2 regions of the Bacillus jepli genome follow, and region 1 is predicted to be linked to the other one. Evidence: riboswitches for the same ligand, from Rfam matches in the RefSeq annotation. Region 1 holds a riboswitch; the other holds the start of a gene.
The links. A riboswitch is a leader RNA that binds a small molecule or an ion and turns the genes downstream of it on or off. The one in region 1 is predicted to bind cyclic di-GMP.
Positions count from the first base shown of each region.

Region 2: another riboswitch for cyclic di-GMP. It lies ahead of ABC371_RS09975 (peptide chain release factor 3); the one in region 1 lies ahead of ABC371_RS22345 (EAL domain-containing protein).

Region 1 covers NZ_JBDFMO010000001.1:4,385,387-4,389,501, forward strand. The annotation lists gene ABC371_RS22340 (HD domain-containing protein) at 1-801, shown strand, start outside; cyclic di-GMP riboswitch class I at 1,917-2,002, shown strand; gene ABC371_RS22345 (EAL domain-containing protein) at 2,093-2,803, shown strand; gene ABC371_RS22350 (PilZ domain-containing protein) at 2,818-3,363, shown strand; gene ABC371_RS22355 (helix-turn-helix transcriptional regulator) at 3,434-3,634, shown strand; gene ABC371_RS22360 (hypothetical protein) at 4,073-4,115, opposite strand, start outside.
Region 2 covers NZ_JBDFMO010000001.1:1,977,728-1,981,842, reverse strand. The annotation lists gene ABC371_RS09980 (DUF2198 family protein) at 1-9, opposite strand, end outside; gene ABC371_RS09975 (peptide chain release factor 3) at 544-2,127, opposite strand; cyclic di-GMP riboswitch class I at 2,527-2,611, opposite strand; gene ABC371_RS09970 (DNA-binding protein) at 2,625-3,194, opposite strand; gene ABC371_RS09965 (NUDIX hydrolase) at 3,328-3,783, opposite strand; gene ABC371_RS09960 (hypothetical protein) at 3,795-4,079, opposite strand.

The DNA of each region.
Region 1 (4,115 bases):
TACACTAAACAAAACATCGAAGAGTTGGCGGTTGAACTATTTTCTTATCTTGATGAGCTTGAGTCACCTTATAAAGAAATTTCATTTGCAGCTATGCGTCGTTTCTGGGATCAGTTTTGCATAAGGCCTGCTGCAAAGGGGTTTCATCATAACTATTTGGGTGGGCTGTTAAAACATACAGTCGGTTTAATGAGGTTTGCAAGATATATTTTAAGACATGAAAAAAATCACTACCAAGCAACACTAAAACTTATTAATCGGGTTGAGAAAGCACACAAAAGTGACATATGGGCGCAAATGCAATCATCCGTGAACCCTCAACAATTGGTATGGAAAGATACTATTGATCATTTATATACAATGTTTTACGGAATGATGGAACACAAAGATACTATTCCAAATTATAACGTAGTTTTGACAAGTATATTATTCCACGATATCGGTAAGTTACTTGAATATGATCATGCAGGAAAAAAATATGAAGAGTTTAAGTTTCTATTCCCATCAGCCGATCACTCAAACCTTGATAACCGTAAACAGACAGGAATTACAATGGATGAGTTAGGTGTAATGATCGGACACATTCCTTATGGAGTACTTATCCTGTCCAAAATAATTGAAAGTGAAAATATTATTGTTTCTTTAGAGGATATTCACCAGATATCACATTGTATTTTGTGTCATCATGGTCTTCCTGAATGGGGTTCCTGTATTAGAAATCCACAAACTATTGAAGGATATATTATTCATATAGTAGACTTTTTGGATAGTAGATATGAAAATACTGAAGAATTGAAATAAGTAAAAGGACCAAGATAAGCATTGTAGAAAATCGCAATTAGTCTTCATTGGTACACTATTTAAACTTTAGTGACACAAAATCATGACATTGATGGTAATTTAGATTGCATGAATCATTCTGCATTTTTGTCAAATGACTACCCAAAATACCCTAAGCATGTAGACTACTTATTACAAGCTTAGGGTTTTTATGTTTCTCTAATAAATTACACTCTTTTTACATAACGTTATCGAAAAAAAACTAACATTAAACGCGGACTCTAATTCACCTTTTTCCATCAACTCTTAACTCTATCAGTTATTACATATAAATTTAATTTTCGGATACCATAAAATAATAATAGGAAAAGTTAGCTTATAAAAAAGGATGTTTAATGTTATGTCAATAAAAATCCAAAAGATATTAAATTTTTCTATGGTTATAATTGCATTTTCAACTGTACCTTTTATTGGGTTGCAAAATTTAAAGAGATTCTTACCTATTTCCATTCTTATCGGATGTATAGAGGCGACCACGGCACTAATAGGAAAAAAAACGTAGATGGTGGGTTTTTTATAATAAACCAAATCCATATTTATTTAATGAATTCCCTTTTAATATTGGTTTTTTCTCGGTATTTTCAATTTGGTTAATGAGGTGGTCATATGGAAAATTTACAAAGTTCGTGTTTCTTAATGCCATCGGAAATGTTCTATTTGCCTACCCATTTGCCAAATTCGCGAGAAAAATCAAGTATTTCTCATTGGTACGTCTAAATCATTTACAGTTCTTCTTTTATTTCTTTACAAAGGTATTTCTATTTTATGGACTCCAATTTCTGTTTGAAAAGTACAAAGAGCAAAATTCAAATGACAAATCTTTTCCCTAAATTTCCCAACCATAATAAAAGGGGTTCAAATAAAAAAGTTTAATCATTACTGAGATAACAAACCATTATTTAATTAAACTTCTTTTCCTATTAAAAGTTAGCAGAAATAAATCAAAATTCGACATTATAAAGATATGATTGGCTATACCATAAATAGATATTTTGTAATTACTGTCAAATTATGTTGAATTTATAAGACTTTTGTCATATTATATTAAAGGAAAAGGTAATACAAATGTATAAGCTATACGATAAAGGCAAACTTATCGAAAGATAAGGACGCAAAGCTACGAACCTAAAGCAATCATTGCAATGGTAGTCGAGTTACCGAAATTAGCGGAGAAAAGATGGCTCCCGTTTTTTTCGGTGTAGTCGTCTTTTTTTTATTCTGAAAATTAGAATGAAGGGGGTGATTACTTAATATGATTCGAAATTTGATTCAAAATGAATTATTTTCACACTTTTTCCAGCCCATTATTGATATTCAGACATGGACAAGGATTGGATTTGAAGGACTCCTAAGAACCTCTCATGATGTAAATCCAGAAGAAACTTTTAACCTTGCAAAAACAGAAAAACAGCTCTATGAATTAGATTCGCGGTCTATTCATAAAGCTGCATTTACCTACCATTCGGCAGGATTTTCAAAAAAGGACGGTCATTTGTTTTTGAATGTATTTCCATCTACCCTTACAAACACAAATTTTCTGCCCTTTATAAAGAGAATTATCACCGATAACAACTACTTTAGTCAACAAGTCATCTTTGAAATTAGTGAAATGGAAACCATTACTGATTTTTCAAGTTTAAAAGAGAATATTGCCAGACTTAAATCAGATGGTATTAAATTTGCTATTGATGATGTGGGAAAGGGAAACTCTAATCTAAAATCAATAATAGAATTAGACCCAAATTTTATTAAGTTGGATAAATATTTTTCCAACAACTTGTATAAAGAACCTAAAAAACAAGAAATAATCAAAACAATTCTTTATTATACTAATAATCATAATATTAATTTAGTACTAGAAGGAATTGAAACCGAAATGGATTTAGCAGTTGCAAAGGCAATTGGTGTTAAATATGGTCAAGGCTTTATATTAGGTAGACCTAAAGCCTTTAAAGTTGTTTAATTGAGGTGAAATTTTTGAGCTACATAGTTTTAGCACAAACTATAATATTGTTTTTTTTGTTAATTTTATTTATTAAAGATGAACGTAAACTAGTAAAGCAAATTCAGTTGATTAAAACTTTACATAAGGATAACAGTTCATTAAAAAGTCAACTAAGAAAATTTAATAAATTCCAGCCTTTAGAAAAGAGAAATTCCTATAGAATTAAACTACCCGGAATAGAAGGCACTTTTACTCTAATAGATTTTGGTAACAATTCTTTAAGAGTTTTAAAGAATAAGTCTTTTAATGAAATGATTCATGATATCAGTATTGGCGGGCTAAAATTTCATTCTTCTTATGAATTTCCCGTTAAGCACAATATATTAATGAAAATAAACTTTATTTTCCACGGTGAAGTATTCGAATTAAAAGGAAAAATTATCCGAAGAGAAGATCATTTTAAGGGAAAAACGGTTTCATACGGCGTACAGTTTGTAGATTTATCTGTAAATGACATTAAAAGATTAAACATAGCACTACACAATTACCAAGTAAAACAACGGAATAAGATAAGCTAACATACAAAAAGCCCTATCTTCGTTCGAGATAGGGCATTATAATTACAGTATAGAAAAAAGGGGATAAAATTTGAAGCATTCAATAGGTCATAGTCTCAGAATATTAAGACTTAAAAAAAACTTAACACAATTACAAGTTGCTCAAAGTATTGGAATCAGTGAAAAATCCATAAGTAGATACGAGAATGACAAAACAACACCAAAAGAAGAATTACTCAATATGTTTGCTGAATCTTATGAAGTACCTGTTTCAAAGATAAGAGTTGTATAGTATATCTTGCCGTGACTAGATCACGTGATTAACGCTGTTGATATTTCTTTAATTATTGGTTCGTATCCAATATAAATAAGATCCTTAATAAATGTCGAACATTGTCTTTCTTTTGTTTATATAAGTTAGAAACCTACATAATTAAGAATATCTCAAATAATCAAATTCTTGATCGAGGAGCTTTCTAATTTTCGCACTGAACATAATTTATATTGCGTTTTCTTTCTCATTCTCTTATTCACTAAAACTGCACCGTTAGCTCAGCACAAAGAGGGTTAAATAGTTTAATACACTACATCGATAATTAGATAAGTTAGTAAGATTATCCAATTAGAAATATTCCGATTGTTCATTTTCAAATTTACCTTCAAAAGTATTTTAATTAAGCAAGAAACAATATATTCGAGATGGCTAAACCATATTTGCTGTATTCACTTATTAAAGATCATTCCAAAGATCCAAGCTTGCCGATTCTTTTTTA
Region 2 (4,115 bases), 2.4 Mb from region 1:
CAATAGCATCAAATTCGTGTCCTTTCAACAATTTCATAAATTTACTATACCAAAACAACGAAAGTAAAACACATAATTTACCCTTGCTATTCAAACACCTCTGGATAAAACCCTTCCGCTAAACTCTCCACCGCTTACGCCATACAGTTTCCAGGTAATACGCTCTCTAGCGAAATGACAACAAAGTTTTCGTTTTTAACACTTTCTAACTGTGAAAGGGCAGGGTGTTTTTGGTGTCCTTTATTTTTCGTTCGGTTGAAGGTGCTTCATAGTCGTGTATCAAAATCACATCAGGCTTTCTAGCAAGAACCTCTTCGTAGCTAACAGTGACCCAATGCTTGTCAGTAATTTCTTCAAAAATGTTTTTCCCACCAGCAAGCTCAATCATTTATGTTTCAAAATTTGCACCGCCCGCTGTGAAGACGCCATTTCCACTACTATCATAAACTAGTACAACAACTGGATCCTAATCGATTTTTCGAAACAAATTTCTGCATCCTTTCATAAAATAAATCGCCCAGAAAAGTTTCTGGGCGATTTATTTTAAACACCTTTATAGTCGTTACTTTCAAATAAATCAATGAGTTCGATGTCCTTGTTTTTATCTTGGAAATAACGATAGGTAAAGTCATTTTCAAATAAAACTACATAGCGCTCATTTCGGTCACGAACAAGTAAACTTCTTGAATCGAACAGGCGTGTATCGACATTCTTGTTCGCAATCCATCTTGGAATCCGATTTCCAAGGGTAGTGAATTCAACTGCGACATTGTATTCTGCCTCTAATCGATATTCAAACACATCATATTGGAGCTGACCAACCGCACCAAGAATAAATTCATCATTTGATTCCTGTCTGAATAATTGAATCGCACCTTCTTGAACGAGTTGCTCAATTCCTTTTCTAAATTGCTTCGCCTTCATCACGTTCTTTACGCGAACCTTACGATACATTTCCGGTGGAAACACAGGTAGCTCCTGATAATGCATATCTTCTTTACCTGCCGTCAATGTATCACCGATTTGATAGACGTTCGGGTCATAAATTCCGATAATATCGCCAGGATATGCCTCATCAACTGTTTCACGGCTTGCCGCCATAAATTGTTGGGTTTGATTCAATTTGATTGATTTACCGGTACGAGTGATGTTAACGCTCATTCCACGCTCAAACTTTCCGGAGCAGACACGTAGGAACGCAATCCGGTCACGATGCTTCGTATTCATATTTGCCTGGATTTTAAAAATATACCCGGAGAACATTTCGTCCTCTGGTGGAACTAATCCAAGGTTTGTTTTACGAGGCTTCGGTGCTGAGGCAAATTGTAAAAATGTATTGAAAAATGTTTCTACACCAAAGTTTGCGAGCGCACTACCAAAGAATACAGGTGTAAGTTCACCCTTAGCTACACGCTCTACATCAAAATTGTTTCCAGCTTCGTCTAATAAGAGTAATTCGTCTTGTGCACTGTCATAAATCGGGCTTTCAGTAATCTCTGGATGTTTGCCGTCCTCTAGCTCCTGTAATGGAATGATTTTTTCATCTTCATTCCCAGTAAAATGAACGAACCGATTGTTATAACGGTCGACAATCCCTAAAAATCGTTTTCCCATACCAACTGGCCAGTTCATTGGATAGGATTCAATCCCTAGCACCTCTTCAATTTCCGCTAACAGATCAAGTGGATCCTTTCCTTCACGGTCAAGCTTATTAATGAATGTAAAAATCGGAATTCCTCTCATTCGACAAACTTTGAAAAGCTTAATCGTTTGTGGTTCAACACCTTTTGTGGAGTCAATAATCATCACAACACTGTCAACAGCAGTTAATGTACGATAGGTATCCTCACTGAAATCCTCGTGTCCCGGTGTATCCAAAATATTGACATAAAAATTTTCATATGGAAAACTCATAACACTTGATGTGACTGAGATTCCACGTTGCTTTTCAATTTCCATCCAGTCCGATGCAGCAAATTTCCCTGATTTTTTTCCTTTTACAGTTCCCGCTTCACGAATCACGTTACCAAACAATAGCAATTTTTCAGTCATCGTCGTTTTCCCGGCGTCCGGGTGTGAGATGATGGCAAATGTTCTTCGCTTTTGAACTTCATCTATATAACTCATGTAAATTTTCCTTCCGTTATCACAATTTCTATCTAAAAAAATATATCACATTAAAAAAAGAACTACAACGTGAATTGATTCCAATTTTGACGAGGAATATCAAAAAAAGAGGCTAATCTGTGATACACATCACAGCCTACTATACAGGTTCGCACTATACTAAAAGTAGAAATAGAAAAAATACTGTAATGAGGTGAAGGTTACATGTTTGTAGCATATTTTCTTACTTTAAGTATTATTCTTACTTGTGTCGGTTTTGCAGTACAAATAATGAATGGCGTTAAAGAGTTAGATAGAAAGTTACTAGACCAATAATCTAGCAAAAAGAAAACGGGAGAATCTAGTTTTCCAACTAGACTCTCCCATTTTTCGTCATCAAATAAAGGTACCCTTCCATTCTATAGCAACCCAGCCGCCATAGAGAATTCTCCTTAGGCCCGTGGCTTTGCGTCATCGTCTTTCAACAATTTTGCCTTTTGTATAGTTTGGTATTCTGCTTATCTAATGGCGTTGCGCATACGCTGATATTTACGTTGAATGCTAATTGGGCTACGATTTAATCTTTTGCCGATGTCTGAAAATGGTTTCCCCATTGCGACAAGTTCGATCATGGAATGAATTTCAACCGTAGTCCATGACCTGTAATTGACCCTCTTTTGCTTGGAACGTTCCCCTTCAACCCAGCTAGGTTCAGGAACAATCGCATTTTTTTCAATCTTGGAGAAGTCAATTCGGTCTTTATTGTTCTTTGCCCAATCCCAAAAATCTTCAGGTTTAATAAAGTAAAATTTCCGTGTATTTCGTGTTGCCTTTTTTGTGTACCTTAATCCATGGTTGTCAATCCATAGCTTTACAGACTTTGGATCAATTTTTAATAGAGTTGCCAATTCATGCATCGTTAATTGACCGGTGAAGGACTTCGTATTGGAAATCCCTAATCTCTTAATCTTTAACTCAACGGCTGTTTCCGTTCTATCTAGGTGAGTCGCAATCGTAGAGATTTTCATTCGACCTACATTATCCTTCAAAAACTCTATTTCCTCATACTTCCATGTTCTTTTCTTCAAATCAAAATTCCCCTTTTCATTCTTAATAGCACTAAGAATGAAAGGCCTTTTGATGACATACCACTATCATATCATACTATCGGACTAAAAAAACATTGGTAATTTTATTTTTTTATAGATTGTCAAGTGCTTTTTATACTTTTCTAGTTTGAAGATATTTTTGTAGTAAATTTGGAATAAGTGGATTCATGTTTTCGGGAAGTGCACTGAGACTAAAGAACTGAGCATCTAATCCTTCTTCACGATTTACGTCAAGCTTTCCAGCAACAATCTCTCTTGTGACATAAGCAATGGTAATTGGGTAAAATTCATCTCCATTTGGGAGTTTGACAAAGTGGGTTTTTCCAGAAAACACGCCTACTAAATCCAACTTCCCGATTTGCAGCCCTGTTTCTTCTAGTACTTCTCTCCTACCCGCTTCTTCGGTGGATTCTCCCAATTCTAAAAATCCACCAGGAACACCCCAAACACCGTTTATTCGTTGCTGAAGCAAGATTTCTCCTTTTTCATTAATTACTCCTACTGCCGTACCAACCAAATTAAGCGGTCGGTTGCCAACCAATTTTCTTAACTCTTCTATATAGCCCATGGCAAGTCCTCCTATCTTTTAATCTCTGAAAACAGATAGATGATGAGCCCAATTAGTGCGACTCCAATTGATAGATTCCCATAAGTGTCAATTCGTTCTGGACTAATGAAAAAAATATCTAAGTATTGTACAGGATCGTCAATTGAAAAACTGTCGACGTTGTATAAGGCTATTGCATTCAAAGTCCCCAGAAGCATCAATGACACCCCCACTTGTTTGGCATAATTCTTATCTTTGTTTTTCACTATTCCAATCACAATAAATAGTATAAAAAGACATACAACTGTAAATTTCATATTTCACTCCTTTTATCGAAACTTGATATTTATGGA